3 regions of the Anaeromicrobium sediminis genome follow, and region 3 is predicted to be linked to each of the others. Evidence: riboswitches for the same ligand, from Rfam matches in the RefSeq annotation. Region 3 holds a riboswitch; each other region holds the start of a gene.
What was found. Region 3 has a riboswitch for S-adenosylmethionine ahead of CCE28_RS21230 (homoserine dehydrogenase). Riboswitches for the same ligand answer to the same signal wherever they lie in the genome.

Region 1: it holds a riboswitch for S-adenosylmethionine, as region 3 does, so the genes downstream of both, CCE28_RS13605 (Na+/H+ antiporter NhaC family protein) here and CCE28_RS21230 (homoserine dehydrogenase) in region 3, are expected to answer to the same signal.
Region 2: it holds a riboswitch for S-adenosylmethionine, as region 3 does, so the genes downstream of both, metF (methylenetetrahydrofolate reductase [NAD(P)H]) here and CCE28_RS21230 (homoserine dehydrogenase) in region 3, are expected to answer to the same signal.

Annotation. Positions count from the first base shown of each region.
Region 1 covers NZ_NIBG01000012.1:19,536-26,539, forward strand. The annotation lists gene CCE28_RS13580 (sensor histidine kinase) at 1-642, shown strand, start outside; gene tig (trigger factor) at 899-2,185, shown strand; gene clpP (ATP-dependent Clp endopeptidase proteolytic subunit ClpP) at 2,213-2,794, shown strand; gene clpX (ATP-dependent protease ATP-binding subunit ClpX) at 2,808-4,076, shown strand; gene CCE28_RS13600 (hypothetical protein) at 4,124-4,789, opposite strand; SAM riboswitch class I at 4,964-5,064, shown strand; gene CCE28_RS13605 (Na+/H+ antiporter NhaC family protein) at 5,219-6,511, shown strand; gene CCE28_RS13610 (peptidase associated/transthyretin-like domain-containing protein) at 6,569-7,004, opposite strand, start outside.
Region 2 covers NZ_NIBG01000020.1:68,810-75,813, reverse strand. The annotation lists gene ilvN (acetolactate synthase small subunit) at 1-434, opposite strand, end outside; gene ilvB (biosynthetic-type acetolactate synthase large subunit) at 421-2,034, opposite strand; SAM riboswitch class I at 2,203-2,302, shown strand; SAM riboswitch class I at 2,371-2,471, shown strand; gene metF (methylenetetrahydrofolate reductase [NAD(P)H]) at 2,555-3,451, shown strand; gene CCE28_RS17340 (vitamin B12 dependent-methionine synthase activation domain-containing protein) at 3,489-4,151, shown strand; gene CCE28_RS17335 (homocysteine S-methyltransferase family protein) at 4,141-6,498, shown strand; gene CCE28_RS22335 (hypothetical protein) at 6,645-6,803, shown strand; gene CCE28_RS17330 (hypothetical protein) at 6,974-7,004, shown strand, end outside.
Region 3 covers NZ_NIBG01000038.1:4,318-11,321, forward strand. The annotation lists gene CCE28_RS21220 (DNA polymerase Y family protein) at 1-174, shown strand, start outside; gene CCE28_RS21225 (aspartate kinase) at 247-1,482, opposite strand; gene CCE28_RS21230 (homoserine dehydrogenase) at 1,502-2,764, opposite strand; SAM riboswitch class I at 3,099-3,205, opposite strand; gene thrC (threonine synthase) at 3,342-4,817, shown strand; gene thrB (homoserine kinase) at 4,830-5,717, shown strand; gene pyrB (aspartate carbamoyltransferase) at 6,167-7,004, shown strand, end outside.

The sequences.
Region 1 (7,004 bases), on a different contig from region 3:
AAAATATTGAGACAAAATTCAAATAGGTTACTTAGGCTTATTAATAATTTGTTAGATTCTACTAAAATAGAATCTGGGTTTATGAAGCTCAACTTAAAGAATATGAACATAGTAGAAATTGTAGAGGATATTACCTTATCCACCGTAGAATATGTAAGTAGTGAAAATAAAGAAATAATATTTGATACGGATGTGGAAGAAAAAATAATGGCAATTGATTCGGAAAAAATAGAAAGAATTTTATTAAATTTAATATCTAATGGAGTGAAGTATACTAACCCAAAGGACACTATCCTAGTTAAGATAGAAGACGGAGAGAAATTCATAAGGATTATAGTAAAGGATACGGGCATTGGTATACCTCATGATCATAAAGAGAAAATCTTTAAAAGATTTACCCAAGTTCATTCTTTGTATAATAGGCAAAAGGAAGGCAGTGGAATTGGTCTTTATATAGTGAAATCTTTAGTAGATTTACACAAAGGAAATATAGGACTTGAAAGCGAAGTTAATAAGGGATCCACTTTTATTGTTGAATTACCCATATACACTATTGGAGAAGAGTGTGTACTTCAGTCTAAAAAAATACCAGAACATGAAGGCGATACAAGAAGAGATATAGAATTTTCAGATATATATTAAGAAGAAGTGTTAAGGGGTAGGACCTAGCGTATTGAACATACACTCGTAATCTTAAACCCCAAATTCTTAACCAATAAATAATCCTTTTGAATAGACTTATATTATAATGGTAAGAATGATTAAATGGATATGAAAAATATATGTATAATAAATCAAAAAAATAGTTGACAAACGAAATTTATGATATAATATAAAGGCTATGTAAAAGTTTTATTAAAAAGAATATTAAGGATTTAACAATAGAGGAGGAAATGAAATGAATTCAACATTCGTAAAGAAGGAAAACAATGAAGTAACTTTAAAATTAAACATCCCAGCAGATGATTTTAATAAAGCTGTAGATAAGGCTTACAAGAAGATGAGAGGTAAATTTAACATTCCGGGATTCAGAAAAGGAAAGGCGCCTAAGTTTGTAATTGAAAATAACTATGGAGCAGGAATCTTCTATGAAGAAGCTATAAATGAAATTTTCCCAACAGCTTATGCAGCAGCAATTGATGAGCATAACTTAGAGCCTGTGGATAGACCATCATTAGATGTAGAAGAAATTAAAAAAGGTGAAGATGTAGAGTTAGTTGTAACTGTTACTGTTAAACCAGAAGTAGAATTAGGGGAGTACAAAGGTATAGAAGCTGAGAAAAACGAGTATAATGTTAGTGACGAAGATATTGAAAAAGAAGTTGAAATGTTAAGAGAAAGAAATTCTAGATTATTAGCTGTAGAAAGACCAGTACAAGATGGAGATACAGTTATCATAGATTACAAAGGATTTGCAGGAGATGAGCAATTTGAAGGTGGAACAGCAGAAAAGCAAACTCTAGTAATCGGTTCTGGACAATTTATTCCAGGATTTGAAGAACAATTAGTAGGTAAAAATGTTGGAGATGAACTAGATGTAAATGTAACATTCCCAACTGAGTATCATGCAGAAAATTTAGCAGGAAAAGAAGCTAAGTTTGAAGTTAAAATACATGAAGTAAAAGAAAAGGAATTACCAGAGTTAGATGATGAATTTGCAAAGGATGTAAGTGAATTCGATACTTTAGAAGAATTAAAAGCAGATATTAAGGGTAAAAGAGAAGAAGCAGCAAAGAATAGAGTAGAAGCTGAATATAAAGATGCATTAGTAGAAAAAGCAGTAGAAAACGCTAAAATGGACATTCCAGCATCTATGATTGAATATGAAATAGATGAAGTAGTAAATCAATATGCATATCAATTACAATACCAAGGTCTAGACTTAGATACATACTTAAAGTACACTAACACAACTATGGATGATTTAAGAAACCAAATGAGACCAGAAGGTGAAAAGAGAGTTAAGACTAGACTAGTATTAGAGAAAATTGTTGAAACTGAAAACATTGAAGTAAGCGAAGAAGATGTAGAAAAAGAAATGGAAAGATATGCAACTCAATACAAGATGGAATTAGATAAGTTTAAATCAACTTTAAGAGATGCTGATGTAGATAACATTAAAGACACATTAAAAATGTCACAAGCAGTTACTTTCTTAGCAGATAATGCAAAGAAAGCTGAGTAATTTTCTTAAGCTAGGAGGATTGATACAATGGCTTTAGTACCAATGGTAGTTGAACAAACTAATCGCGGAGAAAGGTCTTATGATATCTATTCAAGATTATTAAAGGATAGAATAATTTTCTTAGGCGATGAAGTGAATGATCATACGGCAAGTTTAGTAGTTGCACAACTTCTATTCTTGGAAGCAGAAGACCCAGATAAAGATATTATGATCTACATAAATTCACCAGGTGGAAGTATTACTGCAGGTATGGCTATTTATGATACAATGCAATATATAAAGCCAGATGTTTCTACTATATGCATAGGTATGGCAGCAAGTATGGGAGCATTTTTACTTACAGCAGGAGCTCCGGGAAAGAGATTTGCTCTTCCAAATTCGGAGATAATGATACACCAACCATTAGGTGGAACTCGTGGGCAAGCAGAGGACATTAGAATTCACGCTGAAAGAATTGTTAAGATGAGACAAAAATTAAATGAAATTTTAAGTGAAAGAACTGGCCAGCCTTTAGAGAAAGTTTCAAAAGACACTGATAGAGATTACTTTATGAGTTCCGAAGAAGCAACAGCTTACGGAATAATCGATAAGGTAATAACTTCTAGATAGTAGAGGTGAAGATATGTCAAGATTTGACGAAAAAAAACAATTAAAATGTTCCTTTTGTGGGAAATCTCAAGATCAAGTAAGAAGGCTTATTGCTGGTCCTAGTGTCTATATATGTGATGAGTGTATTGAACTTTGTCAAGAAATCATCCAAGAAGAGTTTGATGAAAGCATAGAAGTTGATATGGGCGATTTACCTAAGCCAAAGGAGATCAAAAACATATTAGCTGAATATGTAGTAGGTCAAGAAAGAGCTAAGAAGGCCTTAGCTGTAGCTGTGTACAATCATTATAAACGTATTAATCATACGGGTAAAAAAGATGATATAGAAATTCAAAAGAGTAATATAGTTATGGTAGGTCCAACAGGATCTGGAAAGACTTTACTTGCTCAAACATTGGCTAAAATATTAAATGTACCTTTTGCCATAGCTGATGCTACTTCATTGACAGAGGCTGGATATGTGGGAGAAGATGTGGAAAACATCCTATTAAAACTTATTCAAGCGGCTGATTATGATATAGAAAAGGCTGAAAAGGGAATCATCTATATAGATGAAATAGACAAGATAGCAAGAAAATCTGATAATCCGTCTATTACAAGGGATGTATCTGGAGAAGGTGTACAACAAGCCCTACTAAAGATATTAGAGGGAACTGTTGCTAGTGTTCCTCCACAAGGTGGAAGAAAGCATCCACACCAAGAATTCATTCAAATAGATACTACTAATGTGTTATTTATTTGCGGTGGTGCCTTTGATGGATTAGATAAGGTTATTCAAAAGAGAATTGGTAAAAAGACTATGGGCTTTGGTGCTGATATTCAAAGTAAGGAAGTAAAAGACATTGGTCAATTACTTGGTAAAATCGAGCCAGAAGATCTATTAAAATATGGTCTAATTCCAGAATTCGTAGGAAGAATTCCTGTTATGGTAACATTAGAGCAATTAGATGAAGAATCACTAGTGGCCATATTAAAGGAGCCTAAGAATGCTATAGTAAAACAATATAAAAAGTTGTTTGAAATAGATAATGTGGAATTAGATATAGAAGAGGATGCTTTAATAGAAATCGCTAAAAAGGCCATAGAAAGAAAAACTGGTGCAAGGGGACTGCGTAGTATTGTGGAGAACCTAATGCTAGATGTAATGTTTGAAATTCCGTCTAGGGATGATATAGAAAAGTGTGTAATAACTAAAGAAACAGTTGTAAACAAAAACGAACCTACTTTAGTTATTTCAGACAAAAAGAAAAAGAAAAAAGTTAAAAAAGAAAGCGCTTCATAAAAAAGCAAAAGGAGATGAATTAAATTCATCTCCTTTTAATTTAAATACTAACTTGCAGGAACTTGACCAAAATCAGTGTTTATATATTCCTTTAAATCCTCTTCAGACACACTTAGTTCAATAAATTCCTTTGCACTATCATCTAAAGGCATGTAATAAAATACTACATTTTCATCTTTAAAGTATAACCTTACTCCCTCTGCTTCTATTCCTTCTTTTATTCCTTTATCTTTAGCCTTTTGGTCTAGTATTCTCATTACTTCTTCTTTAGACTTAATAAGATTATCATACGTAATCTCATTTGAAGAATTCATATCTAGATTAATACTTTGTTGAATATTAATTTTACCATGACCTTGTATTTCACCAGTACCTTTGAATAATACACTTAATATATTTTCATCCATTCTCGTGATCTCATAGTCTATTTGCACATGGTTGTAAATATCTTCATTTCCATATATATCAGCAATTCTTTTTAAGCTTTGATTCATATAATCCATTAAAAGTTCTCCAGGATAATCTATAACTTGAGGATAATCTATTTTTGTATCTTTAGACTCTACCTCCAGAACTTCTTTAGTTATATTATAGTTTAAAACTAATTTGTTATCTTCAGTTTCCTTCTCTGATATATTTGATTCTTGTTTACTGCACCCTACAAAGGTGAAAATTAATAAAACTGCAACTACTAAACTTAATAATCTTTTCATAATTGTCCTCCTAGTATTTTTTATTACATGCATTAGACGGATGAATAATACAAAAAGTTTCACTAAATATAAAATTTATTTTTTTAGAGTAGAAATGTCTGTGTGAAAAAAACATTTGACAATATTTATTCTTTTAGCTATAATCATATACGTTGTGAAAAACAATTAAATATAATCTTATCAAGAGCGGCGGAGGGACTGGCCCTATGAAGCCCGGCAACCTAGATTAAATTCTGTGGTGCTAAATCCAGCAGGTGATACCTGGCAGATAAGGGACAAAGGAAATTTAACTTCTTGCATTATCTGCAAGAAGTTTTTTTAGTTTATAAGGAAATTAAAAAGTAATTAATGTGCACAGCTTTTTAAATTCAAATGATTGTCCCTAGAAAAATATGTACTTTATTTAAACTATACGTAGGAGGAAGGATTATGAATAATAAAAAAAGTAGTTTAGCATTGTTACCATTATTAGTTTTCTTAGTTATGTATTTAGTAACATCTATTATAATAGGAGATTTTTATAAGATGCCTGTAAGTGTATCTTTTCTAGTGGCTAGCATAGTAGCCATCTGTATGAATCCTAAGGAGAAGATTTCTCATAAAATAGAGATTTTTTGCAAAGGGGCAGGAAACACTAATATTATAATCATGTGCTTTATATTCATATTAGCAGGAGCCTTTGCTGGGGTGGCTAGAGAAATGGGAGCTGTAGATTCTACAGTAAACTTAGGTCTCAGCATATTACCAGGAAACATATTAATAGCAGGAATATTTGTAATTGGTTGTTTCATATCCCTATCTATAGGAACTTCTGTGGGGACTATAGTTGCCCTATCACCAGTGGCCATAGGGTTAGCTGAAAAGATAGACATATCTTTAGGCCTTGCTTTAGGTGCTGTAATTAGTGGAGCCATGTTTGGAGATAACCTATCTATGATATCAGATACTACTATTGCAGCGGCACGTACTCAAGGTTGTGAGATGAGAGATAAATTTAGGATGAACTTCTTAATAGTAGTACCAGCAGCCATTGTAACAGGGATTATATTTGTTTTAATAGGAAATGGAAACAATACTGCCATAGGAGGAGACCATCCATACAGTATAATTAAAGTAGTTACTTATTTAGTGGTATTAATAGGAGCTTTATCAGGAATAAATGTATTTGTAGTTTTAACTGGAGGAACATTATTTGCAGGAGTTGTAGGTATTATGACAAATTCCTTTGACATATGGGGTTTTGTATCAGCCGTATCTAATGGAATCAATGGTATGGCAGAGATTATAATAATATCCTTATTAATTGGTGGTATGGTTGAAGTAATCAAATTTAACGGTGGAATTAATTTCTTACTAGATTTTATTAGAAATAGAATATCTAGTAAAAGGGGAGCTGAATTTGGAATTGCCCTATTAGTTGGTGTGGTTGATTTGTGTACAGCTAACAATACTATTGCCATAGTAATGACAGGTCCAATTGCTAAAGATATAGCAGATGAGTATAATATAGAACCAAAGAGATCAGCTAGTATACTAGATACTTTTTCATGCTTCTGCCAGGGGATTATTCCCTATGGAGCTCAAATTCTTGTGGCAGTGGGAGTGGCATCAAATAAGGTTTCTTCATTTGATATAATGAGATATTTATACTACCCCTACTTAATGGGAATATGTGCAGTAATAGCCATATTAATAGGAGTGCCAAAGCTTAAAGAAGCATAATAAAAACAGGATAGGTAATACCTATCCTGTTTTTATTATGCTTCTTTAAGTATTATATTAACCAAGATCATCTTCAACTTTTTTTAGAAGTATAGATTGGTGATGATTTTGTCCAGGCATGATTTTTATATTGTATATTTTCTCCTTAAAATATCTTCCAAGATATGCATATAAGGTATAATAGCCTGGTGGCAAATTTTCGATGACGAAGTTTCCATTATCATCTGATTTAGTTTGGCATACTGGATATGTCTTAGAATCATCATAGGATCCAAAGTATAGTAAAACAATTGCATTTGGAGTGATTTCCCTATTACTTTTTGAATAGATTACTCCAGCGATTTTACCAGCAAAGTTATCCATATTATTATCCATAGTTAATTGAACATTTTGGAAATTAAATTGGGAAGGATGGGTTTCTAGGTGCTGGTCTTGGCCTAAATCATGCATGCTTTTTTGAATACTAGATTGATCTAGAGTTTTTTCAGTATTG
Region 2 (7,004 bases), on a different contig from region 3:
ATATACGCAGAGATTTTATTAGAGTCTCCTGTGAGCTCTACAGTCATGGTATCCTTTGATACATCTATTATCTTTCCCCTAAATATATTAGTAGTTTCAATTAGAGATGCTCTAGTTTCTAGAGTAGTTTTAATTTTTACCAAAACTAATTCCCTATAAACGGCATTATCTGGTTTTAATTCTATTACCTTTATAACTGGAATTAGTTTGTAAAGCTGTTTAGTTATTTGCTCTATAATATAATCATCATCAGCAATGGTTATGGTCATACGTGATATCTTAGGATTTTCTGTTTCACCTACAGATAGACTATCTATATTATAGCCCCGTCGGCTAAATAGACCTGCTATTTTACTTAGGACTCCTGATTGATTTTCTACTAATACGGATAATACTCTTCTATTAATTTTAATCTCCTCCTTAAAGTGTTGCAAAATCAGGATTAACCATACATTCAATTAAATAAGGTTTATCAGATTTTAAAGCATTTTCTACTACCTTTTCAAATTCCTTATTGTTATTTACACGAATACCATCTATGCCATAGGCCTTAGATAAAAGGATAAAATCTGGATTTTTTAAATCAACACCATAGTAGTTTCCTTTCCCATAGGCATTATACTGTAACTCTCTTACCATGCCTAATCTATTATTATTAAATAGAATTATAAGTATAGGTAGATCATTTTGTCCAATAGTACCTAATTCACCTAGAGACATTTGAAGACCACCATCACCGGTAACACATATGACCTTATTGGTACTGGCAAATTGGGCCCCGATAGATGCAGGTAGGGAGTATCCCATAGTGCCAAGTCCACCAGATGTGAATATGGATCTTTTACCCATAAATTTAAAGTTTTTAATAGTCCAAATTTGGTTTTGTCCTACGTCAGCTGTAACTATACAATCATTGTGAGCTTTATCAGATAGATAGTTTAGAGCTACCTTGGGATTCACATATTTTTCATCTAATATATTATTTTCTTTTTCAGTAGACTTAATAATTTGTAATTGGTTTATCCAATCCTTAGTATCTAGATTAGTTATTTTTTTATTGAATTCTTGTAATATGGTTTTAGCATCACCAACTATAGGTACATGGGATTTTATATTCTTGCCCACTTCAGCTGGATCAATATCTATATGGATTATATCAATATCATTATTTAAAGATTGAATTAGATTATGGGCCCTATCGGCTATTCTGGCTCCTATAATCATTATTAAATCAGCTTGGCTAACTATATTTTTAGAGCCCTTATTCCCATGGATTCCGATCATTCCTAAATGATATGTGGAATCTTCGTTTAATGCACCTATACCCATAAGAGTATGGATTACAGGTATTTGTCCCTTGTTTACAAATTCTCTAAATTCATCTACTGCATTTGCACAAATTATACCTCCACCTACACAAATGAGAGGACGCTTAGAACCTTTTAATTTATTTAAGGCACGTTTAATTTGTCCTAGATGACCTTTGTATGTGGGTTTATATCCTAGTATATTTATGTTTGAAGGGTAATTGAATTTCATTTTTTGCCTTTGTATATCTACAGGAATATCAATAAGCACTGGCCCAGGACGACCAGTCTTTGCTATATAAAAGGCTTCTTTTATTATCTTAGGAATATCCTCAGCTTTTTTAACTAAATAATTGTGTTTTGTGAAAGGTTCTGTAGATCCTACTATATCTGCTTCCTGAAATACATCTTTACCTATTAGGTTGGAATTTACTTGGCCTGTAATTACTACTAGCGGAATAGAATCCATATAGGCAGTAGCTATCCCTGTGATTAAGTTTGTAGCTCCAGGTCCAGATGTGGCCAAACAGACCCCCACTTCTTTACTAGCCCGGGCATAGCCGCTGGCACAATGGGCAGCAGATTGTTCATGGCGGACTAAGATATGGTCTATATTAGAGTGTCTGAGAGACTCATAAAGAGGTAAGACCGCCCCTCCTGGATACCCAAATATAAATTTTACATTCTCTTTTTCTAAACACTTAATGATAATATCTGATGTTTTCATATCTTATCTCCTTTTAAAAATATTTCAACTATCGTAGCAAAAAATAAGACAGATGTCAATAAATTCTCAAAATTAAGAAAATTATTTTTGGAATAAATAAAAATTAAGTATAAAGGTATTGACATATGTTTCCACTATATATATAATTGATATAATTTAATATGATAAAACTTATCTAGAGAGGTGGAGGGACTGGCCCTGTGAAACCCGGCAACCTGCGTAAAGCGAAGGTGCTAAATCCTGCAGCAATTAAGCTGAAAGATGAGAAACTATTTTTAGTAGATAAACCTCTTTCAGTATGAAAGAGGTTTTTTAAAATTAAAAAAGTTAATACAGATTTCATCAAGAGAGGTGGAGGGACTGGCCCTATGAAGCCCGGCAACCTGCGTAAAAGCTAAGGTGCCAAATCCTGCAGCAATTAAGCTGGAAGATGAGAGTAAAGTTTAAACATATAAACTCTCTTATCTTTAAGAGAGTTTTTCATTTTGTTAATAACCTATTTTTAATGAGGAGTGAGAATATGAAGATTAAAAACTTATTTAACCAAAAAAGACCAGTTATTTCTTTTGAAATTTTTCCACCAAAGAAAAGTAGTTCTATAGATACTATATATAAAACTATTGATGGATTAGCAGAATTAAAACCAGATTATATAAGTGTTACTTATGGAGCAGGAGGTAGTGGTGAGGAAAATAAGACATTAGAAATTGCATCTATAGTTAAGAATAAATATAATATAGAGGCATTGGCCCACCTTACTTGTATATCTTCAACAAAGGATGAAATAGACAGTGTACTAAGAGAGCTTAAAGAAAATAATATTGAAAACATTTTAGCTCTGCGGGGGGATCTTCCTAATGATCCTAATTTCAAATTTCCAGATCCCCTACATTACAGATATGGATCCGATTTAGTTAAACATATTAAGAAGAATGGAGAATTTTCCATAGGAGGAGCTTGTTACCCTGAAGGGCATATAGAAAATGATAATATGGATAATGATATAGAAAATTTAATAAGAAAAATTAATTATGGTACAGACTTTTTAATAACTCAATTATTCTTTGAAAATAATAATTTTTATAAGTTTCATGAAGATTTAGTAAAGAAGGGGGTAAATATCCCTATACAAGCAGGGATTATGCCTGTTACTAATAAAAAACAAGTAGAGAGGATTGTATCCCTTTGTGGATCATATATACCACCTAAATTTATGAAAATAATGAATAAATATGAACATAACAAGGAAGCCCTAATGGAGGCAGGTATATGTTATGCTACAGAGCAAATAATAGATTTACTATCTTCTGGAATTGATGGAATCCATATATATACTATGAATAAACCAGAAATAGCACATAGAATAACAAAGAATATAGGTTGTGTAGTAAAGGCATTAAATGAAAAAGCCGTATAAGTAGTGATACTTAATAAGTAAAGGGTGGGAGATATGGATGTGTATAGACAAAAAAGAGGTTCTTAGATATTTGGGATATAAGAATCAACATATGGATGAAAAACTAAATAATCTTATAGATGAGTGTATGGCAGAAATAAAATCCATATCTAAACCCAAATATGTGTATGATATATTTTCTATAAATAAGGATAATGGGTTCACATTAGAAAATACTAACTTTATTTTAGAAGGAAAAAATATAAAGGATCATTTAAAGAATTCCACTAAATGTGCTGTAATGGTGGCAACCTTAGGAAGTATGGTTGATTCTAAGATAAAGTATTATGAAAAGATCAGTTTAACAAGGGCTCTCATATTAGATGCCTGTGCCACCACTTATATAGAGCATATTTGTGATGGGGTTGAAGATGAAATTAAAGAAATTGCAAGGAAAGAAGGTAAAAATATTACCTTTAGATATAGTCCTGGATATGGAGATTTTTCTATTAAAGTACAAAGTAAAATACTAAATATATTAGATGCTAATAAAAGAGTTGGAGTTACTTCAACGGAATCTAGTATATTGATACCTAGAAAATCAGTAACAGCTTTTATTGGGTTTCAGATAGAGGAAAAAGAAAAGATAAATAAATGCTTAAGTTGCAATAAATATAAGAGTTGTAGTTTTAGAAAAGGAGAGATTAGTTGTGGATATTAGGGAAAAGTTAAAGGATTCCATATTGTTTTTTGATGGTGCCATGGGTACTATGTTACAGGAAAGAGGATTAAAGAGGGGTGAAGTACCAGAAACCTATAATATAATATATCCTCAAATAGTAAAAGAAATTCACCAAAAATATATAGAAGCAGGGACAGACATAATAACTACAAATACCTTTGGAGCTAATGAATTAAAACTAAAAGATACATCCTACTCCGTTGAAGAGATAATAGATGCGGCAGTGAAAAATGCTAAGGAAGTGGCAGGGAATAAATATGTGGCTCTAGATATGGGGCCAATAGGTCAAATGATGGAACCGATGGGAACACTGAAATTTGAAAGGGCTTATGACATATTTAAGAGGCAAGTAATAGCAGGAACTAAGGCTGGATGTGATTTAATATTAATAGAAACCATATCAGATTTATATGAGATGAAGGCAGCCGTATTGGCAGCAAAAGAAAATAGTAATTTACCCATATTTGCCACTATGACCTTTGAAGAAGACGGACGTACTTTTACCGGAACAGATCCTATTAGTATGGTAGTTTTCCTAGAAGGTATTGGAGTAGATGTATTAGGAATGAATTGTTCATTGGGGCCTAATGAAAGTAAACATATAGTAACTAAAATATTAGATTATGCATCAATACCTGTTATGATACAGCCAAATGCTGGTTTACCTAAAATTGTTGATGGAAATACGGTTTATGATGTGACACCAGAGGAATTTGGAACTACCATAGAAGAGCTACAGTCTTTAGGAGTTAGAGTATTTGGAGGATGTTGTGGTACAAATGATAATTTCATAAGGGAAGTGGTAAATAGACTAAAGGATAAAGATTCAGCTAAAATAGAAAATAAAGAATTTACTGCTGTAACTTCTGCCACAAAAAATGTAATAATTGATGAAGTTGTTATCATTGGAGAGAGAATAAATCCAACAGGAAAGAAAAAGTTTAAAGAAGCACTTAGGAATAAGGATATAGACTATATATTAAAAGAAGCCATACTACAAAAGGAAAAGGGAGCACATGTATTAGATGTGAATGTAGGCCTACCAGAAATCGATGAGATAAGCCTATTAAGGGACGTAACGAAAGAAGTCCAGTCTATAGTAGACTTACCCCTACAAATCGATAGTACGGACCCTGTGGCCATAGAGGCGGCCATAAGGGGATATAACGGAAAAGCCATAATAAACTCTGTAAATGGAAAAGAATCTGTTATGAAGGACATATTTCCCATAGTTAAAAAATATGGAGCTTGTGTAGTTGGTCTTACACTAGATGAAGATGGAATACCATCTAAAGCTGAAGATAGGGTGAAAATAGCAGAAAAGATTATAAAAAGGGCGAAGGAATATGGAATAGATAAGAAGCACATATTAATAGATTGTCTAGTTCTTACTGCCAGTGCTCAACAGGAGGAAGTACTAGAGACTATAAAAGCAGTAAAGATGGTAAAGGAAAAGTTTAATGTAAGAACCACCTTAGGAGTTAGTAATGTGTCCTTTGGACTACCAAACAGAAGGTTATTAAATAAGACCTTTTTAAGTATGGCATTGGCAAGTGGATTAGATGCTCCCATAATAAATCCTAAGGATGATGACATACTAGAGACTGTATATGCCTATAAAGTCCTTGCAAATGAGGATAGGGACGCAAAAGTCTATATAGACAAGTTTAAGCATGTTAAAAATGTGAAACAGGATGTGAAAACATCTGATCTAACATTACAAGAAATTATAATAAAGGGGTTAAAGGCAGAGGCTAAGGATAAGACTATAGAGCTTTTAAAAGAGAAGTCTGCCCTTAAAATCGTAAATGAAGATTTAATTCCAGCTCTAGATATAGTGGGGAATAGATTTGAAGAGGGAAGTGTATTTTTACCACAACTTATAATATCTGCAGAAACGGTAAAAGTGGCCTTTGAAGTTATAAAGGAAAAAATAAAGAAGGAAGAAGAACAAATAAGTAAAGGCAAATTAATATTAGCCACAGTACAAGGTGATATTCACGATATAGGTAAGAACATAGTTAAGGTTATACTAGAAAACTATGGCTTTGAAGTAATAGACCTAGGAAAAGATGTGGATCCTATGAAGATAGTAGAAGTGGCTAAGGATGAAAATATAAAATTAATAGGATTAAGTGCACTTATGACTACTACGGTAAAGAGTATGGAAGAAACCATAAGGCTTTTAAGGGAAAATGAAGTAGGCTGTAAAGTTTTTGTAGGTGGAGCCGTATTAAATGAAGAATATGCACAAATGATTAAGGCAGATTTTTATGCTAAGGATGCGAAGGTAGCCGTAGAAATCGCAAATAAAGTATTAAATTAGTAGATAAAAAGCCAGTTTTTTATAAAAACTTTAACCATTCAACAATTTGCTACAAAAATAGTAATATATGGCCATTTATAGACAGAGGAAAAAGGGTTATTATATAGAATAAGAAGGTATAAAGTCTTTATAAAAGAGGTTAGAGTATGATTATAAAAATTATTTTAACAGTGATGTTGTGTATACCCATGGCATGCTTACAAATATATTTAATTAGAGATGTGCTAGAAAATATAGAGAAAAAACCTTCCCCAAAAAGAGTGAGGGTTCAGAAAAATTATGGGCACATAAGGATAGCAAAATAATATATTAATATTAGAATTATTAGTAAAGAAAGTATTTAAATACTTTCTTTTTTCTTTTGAAATAAATTTAATATAAAACACTTTTATTTGATACAAATTTTATAACATGATATTATTATATCTATATACAATTTGTATGGACATATATTTTATTATAAGGGGAGTCTAAAATGTATATAATTAAGCAGACTATTAAACAAA
Region 3 (7,004 bases):
ACCAAGGACAATTTAGTGCAGTGTTCATTATTTGATGATGAACAAGTACATAAAAAAAGGGAGTTAGATAAGGTATTAGATAATATAAGAAAAGACTTTGGTCAAAGTGTAGTTACAAGGGGAAGTTTATTAAAGAGCAAGTTAAAAGTAAAGGATAAACAATTATTGAGATAGGCACATGAAAAATATATAAGGTGCAGCTATTCCTGTACAGGAATAGCTGCACCTTAAAATAAGGAGAACTTATTAACAAACTTCGCGTTCAAAATCTGAATCAAAGTTAAACTTATCATGAAGGTGACAAAGGCCATCTTCTCCAAATTTTTCATCTATAATACAAGAAATCTTAATTTCTGAAGTACTAATCATTTGAATATTAATACCTGATTCATATAAAGTTTCAAAGAAAGTAGAAGCTACTTCTGCACTTCCTGCTATTCCAGTACCAACTACAGATAATTTACATACCTTACTATCTGATAAGACTTTACTAGCACCAACTTCATTAGCTATTTCTTTACAGATAACTAATGCTTTACTTAAATCGTCAATTTTTACTGTAAAGGAAATATCATTTACTAAATCCCTATTTATATTTTGAATGATCATATCAACAGGTATATGATTTTTAGATAGTTCAGAAAATAATTTAAATGCCACTCCTGGGCGATCAGGTACTTCTAATACAGATAATTTTGCTATATTTTTGTCTAGTGATACTCCCCTCACTTGAACCTTTTCCATTTCACTTACCTCCACAATTTCTGTTCCTTTAGAATCATTAAAACTAGATTTAACTACTAAAGGTATTTTATATTTCCTAGCCATTTCCACAGAACGACCATGTAGTACTTTAGCACCAAGGCTTGCCAATTCTAACATTTCATCATAGGAAATCTTATCTAATAGTTTGGCATTTTTAACTACCCTAGGATCTGCCGTATAAACTCCATCCACATCAGTGTATATTTCACATTTTTCTGCCTTAAGGGCTGCTGCTACGGCCACTGCAGTAGTATCTGAACCACCCCTACCTAATGTGGTAATATCGTTGTTTTCATTAATACCTTGAAAACCTGCCACTATTACTATTTTATCTTGTGACAACTCTTCTTCTATTCTTTCCGTATCTATTTCCGTTATTCTTGCCTTTTTATGATTAGAATCAGTAATGATTCCACACTGGCCTCCCGTTAAAGATATTACCTTTTCTCCTAGGCTTTCTATGGCCATGGCAAGTAAGGCTATGGAAATTTGCTCTCCAGTGGATAAAAGCATATCTAATTCTCTCTCTGGAGGATTCTCATTTATTTGCCTAGCTTTATTCATAAGGTCATCAGTAGTCTTGGCCATGGCAGACACGGTTACGACTACTTTTTTACCTGAGTCTTTTAATTTAACTACCTTTTGAGCAATTCTCTTTATTCTATCTATGGAACCTACAGATGTTCCTCCGTATTTCTGAACTATAATATCCTTCATAAACCTTACTCCTTAAATTTTAAATTCCAATGCATAGGGCATTAGTGTTTAGATCATCCTCTAATCTCACTATAGAGAAATCGTCACCTATAGTATTTAATTGTGAACTTATTATTTCAATAGATTTTGCACTTGTATTATCTGTAATTAATACTAAATTATTTTTCATAGACATGATTGTGAACTTTTGAATGTGATTTTTATCAAGCATGCCAAGTACTCTTGAGATATTTTTAGTATTAACTCTTAAATAATATTTAGAGTTAAATAAATCTAAATCAGCTTCCCTCATATTACCATTTTGTATAAAATGATCAGTCTTGTATTGACCACTTATAATATCATATATATCACAAACTACTGCGTTGGCAGTTGGTTTTTTACCTGCTCCTTGACCGTAAAATTGAAGTTGACCTATTGTATCTCCCACTATGGATACTATATTAAAGGCACCCTTAACTGTGGCCATAGTAGAGTTTTTGTTAACTAATACAGGTTCCACTGATGCAGAAACCTTATTGCCAGAACTTAAAGCTGAACCTACAAGCTTAACAGAAGCTCCTAATTTTTTAAACATGGAAATGTCTAATGTGTTTATATTTGTAATACCACTACATTTTATACTATCCACATCTATTTGATTGTTAAAGGCGATAGATGCCAGTATTGCTAATTTTCTCTTCACATCAAAACCTTCCACATCATCTGTAGGATCTGCTTCTGCATAACCTAGTTCTTGAGCTAACTTTAAGGCTTCATCAAAACCAAGGCCATCATCAATCATTTTAGTTAGGATAAAATTAGTAGTACCATTTAGGATACCCTTAATTTCACTTATGTTATTAATTCTTACATTTTGTTTAAGAGGTTTTATTATAGGTATTCCACCTGCAACACTTGCTTCAAATAGAAATCCCTTTTCGTATTTGTTAGATAAAAATAAAAATTCATCCATATATTTTGCAACTACTGCTTTATTTGCAGTAACCACATGTTTATTGTTTTTAAAAGCTTCACAAATGTATTCATGAGCCTTATCTATTCCTCCAATTACTTCAACCACTATGTGAATATTATCATCATGAAGTATATCATAAGGGTTGGTTGTTAAAATATCCTTTGGAAGTTCTACTTGTCTCTTCTTATTTATATCATTAACTAATATTTTCTTAACAGAAATATCTTTCCCCAATAGTTTCTTTAAATTATTTTCTTCATTATTTAATATTTCATACACTCCAGACCCAACAGTTCCAAGCCCTAGAAGACCTACATTTATCATTTAAAACCACCCTTTCGATGTTCGTGAATAAAAAACACTTGTATTTCTATAGAAAACATTATAACATATATGTTAGAATAATCAATAGAGAAAGTTGAAAAAATTTCAAATAATAATAAATAGCAGTTAACATATAGAATATTGATTAAATTCAAACTATTATCTATAATAGAATGAAAATATGGAATATAATTAAGACGGTATATTATTTTCATTTTATTTCTGAAATATTATTTTTCAACTTTTATTAATTAAATAAAAGATAGCTATCCGTATACTAAAAAAAACCTCTTTCATAAAATGAAAGAGGCACTATTATAAAGAAATGGCGCGTCTCTCATCTGTCTATATGATTACATATAGTTGGAATTGGCACCATTGCTCTTGCGAGCTGGTTGCCGGGCGTCATAGGGCCAGTCCCTCAGCCACTCTTGATAAGAGTAAATATTGAATTTTCTGAATCGATTCACATTTTAGTATAATGGATAGGATGTTAATTGTCAATAATGTCCTTTTAATTAAGGCTTTTAAATTATTAAACAAATATAAAACAATAAAATGACAAGAGGTGGTTAAGGTGAAATATATAAGTACTAGAGATGGATCCGTTGAAGTAAGTTCTTCTTATGGGATTATAAAGGGAATATCAGAGGAAGGTGGACTATTTGTTCCTAAAGCACTTCCTAATAATATAGAGGTAGAAAGTTTCATAGGCAAAACCTATAAAGAAATAGCTACACAAGTACTAAGTGAGTTTTTACATGATTTTTCTAAAGAAGATTTAGAGGAATGTGTGGATAAAGCTTATGATAATAAATTTCATGTGGATGATTTAGTTAATCTTAAAAAAGCAAATAACAGTTTTTTCTTAGAATTATTCCATGGTCCTACTATAGCCTTTAAGGATATGGCTCTTTGTATGTTACCACAACTTATGAATGTGGCAAGAAAAAACATAGGATTTAATAAGGATGTAGTCATACTAACGGCAACATCAGGAGACACGGGTAAAGCTGCCCTAGAAGGCTTTGCCAATGTGGATAATACTAAAATAATAGTATTTTATCCTAAAAATGGAGTAAGTAAAATACAAGAATCTCAGATGATTACTCAGGAGGGGCACAATACTTATGTAGTAGGTATAGAAGGTAACTTTGATGATGCTCAATCTAATGTTAAAGAAATGTTTACGAGTAAAGAGATGAAAGATCACTTAAATAATTTTGGCTATGAATTTTCCTCTGCCAATTCTATAAATATAGGAAGACTAATACCACAGGTAGTCTATTATGTTTATTCTTATGTGAAATTATTAGAAAAGAAAGAGATAAAGACAGGAGAAAAAATAAATGTGGTAGTGCCAACGGGGAATTTTGGTAATATTCTAGCAGCATATTATGCTAAAAATATGGGGGTTAAAATAGATAAATTGATTTGTGCTTCTAATGAAAATAATGTATTGTCAGACTTTTTCAAGGAAGGTATATATGATAAAAGACGTGAATTTAAACAAACCATATCTCCTTCCATGGATATATTGATTTCAAGCAACCTAGAAAGATTATTATATGAAATTGTAGGTAGAGATTCTAACAAAGTTAGAGAATATATGAATGATTTAAAAGAAAGAGGAGTATATAAGCTTAGTGAAAATGAGAAAAACAAACTTAAGGATTTTTACGGTGCTTGGGTAAGTGAGGAAGAAACATTAGATACAGTTAAGACTGTATATGAAAAGTTCAATTATGTGATAGATACTCATACTGCTGTAGCATATAGGGCCTATGAAAAATATTTAAAAGACACTTGTGATGATAAAAAGACTATTATAGCTTCTACGGCTAGTCCATTTAAATTTACTAAGAGTGTAATGGAAGGTCTAGGAGAGCTAATAGAAGGAAAAGATGATTTTCAGTTACTTAAAGAGTTATCAGAGAAGTATCATATGGATATACCAAAGGCTGTTAAAGAACTAGATAAAAGGGAAATACTACATGACAGAGTTTGTCATAAGGACTATATGAAGGACATGGTTAAAGAAATACTTGCATAGGGGGATGAGCATATGATTAGAGTACAAGTACCTGCAACTACTGCAAATGTAGGTCCAGGTTTTGATGCATTAGGAATAGCACTTGATCTATATAATGTATTTTATATGGAGGAAATAGATTCGGGTCTTATCATAGAAGGTGTAGATGAAGAATTTAGAAATGAAGATAATTTAATATATCAATCTATGGTAACTACCTTTGAAGAAGTAGGTTATAAGCCAAAGGGAATAAAAATAAAAGTTGAAAGTAACATTCCCGTATCAAGGGGCCTTGGAAGTAGTGCCACATGTATAGTTGGGGGCATTATGGGAGCAAATGCCCTAGCAGGAAATGTATTAGATAAGTATGATATATTAAAAATAGCCACAGAAATTGAGGGTCATCCAGATAACGTGGCTCCATGCATATTTGGGGGTATGGTCACTAGCATATATGATAAGGGAGAAATCCACTATAGTAAAATACCAGTAAAAAATGATTATAGTTTTTGCCCAATAATACCTGACTTTAAATTGTCCACTAGTGAGGCAAGGGGAGTTTTACCTGAGGTAGTAGATTATAAAAACGCTGTATTTAATGTGGGAAGGGTAGCCCTTTTAATATCTAGTTTAGTAAATGGAGAAGATGAACTTTTAGCTCTTGCTTGCGATGATGTACTCCATCAACCTTATAGGGGTGGACTCATAAGAGATTATGACAATATAGTAAATGCTGTAAAGGAAGCTGGCGTGAAAGGTGTCTTCTTAAGTGGAGCAGGCCCTACTATTATGACTATAGTTAGGGAAAATGATGATTATATTAAAATAATGAATGATTATGTAAGTATGTTAGAAGACAATTGGATTATGAAAGATTTGAAAATAGATAATGAGGGAGCACTTGTGGAAGAAGTTGTATAGTGTTCTTAAGGAGTGTGGTGAACCTATTTCAGCTCATAGGGAAGAGACTATGTATATTTAATATGAAAGTGATATATCTATAGATATACCACTTTCTAACTCTATTATAAGATCTAAAGCATATGGCCTCTTAGTGATTTACCTTATAAAATATTTTTTATTTATATGAGTCAAGTAAGTTCAAATACCTTTAGATTGGACAGAATATCTATATAATACCTATTGACAAAAAAATATATAGGAGTATAATAAAAGAAAAAAAGTCATCTTTAATCTAGTACGAGATACTAGAAAGGTTTTATATGAAAATTAAGAGCTTACGAGATAAGCTTAATTTCTTATGCCAATACAGCCTTTCTATTATGGAAAGGCTTTTTTTAATATAAACCTTTAGTTTAAATATGAACCTTTAATTTAGGTCCTGTGAGGCCAAGAAGGAGAGTGTGAAAATGAAATATTTAATTGAACCAAACGATTTAACGTTAAATGAAACGGAAAGAATCTTATCTTTAGCACAATCTATAATGAAGGAGCCAAGAAAATTTGCTCAAGTATGTAGGGGTAAATTAATGGCTAATCTTTTCTATGAACCTTCCACAAGAACTAGATTTAGCTTTGAAGCTGCCATGTTAAGATTAGGTGGCAATGTAATGAATTTATCAGATATTAGTACTTCATCCCACACAAAGGGAGAGTCTATGGAGGATACTATTAAGACCATATCTTCATATAGTGACTTAATAGTTATGAGACATCCTAAGGCTGGAACTCCTAAAAAATCCATACCCCATTCTTTTGTACCAATTATAAATGCTGGTGATGGACCTAATCATCATCCTACTCAAACCTTAACAGACCTTTTAACTATTAAGGATATTAAGGGACACATATCAAATCAAACTGTTGCCTTTTGTGGAGATCTACTCTATGGAAGAACAGTGCATTCCTTAGTAAAGGCACTTAGTAGATATGACAATATAAAGTTTATATTCATTTCCCCAAAAGAATTAAAAATTCCTGATTATATAAAAGAATATTTAGATGAAAACTCTTATGTGGAAACTCAGTCACTAGAAGCAGTTATGGACCAAATTGACGTACTTTATGTAACTAGAGTTCAAGGAGAGAGATTTGAAAATATAGAGGAATACAATAGATTAAAGGACATCTATATAATAGATCCTAAGAAATTAGAAAATGCTAAGGAAGACATGATAATCATGCATCCCCTACCTCGTGTAAATGAAATAGATACTAGGGTAGATGAGGATAAAAGGGCTGTATATT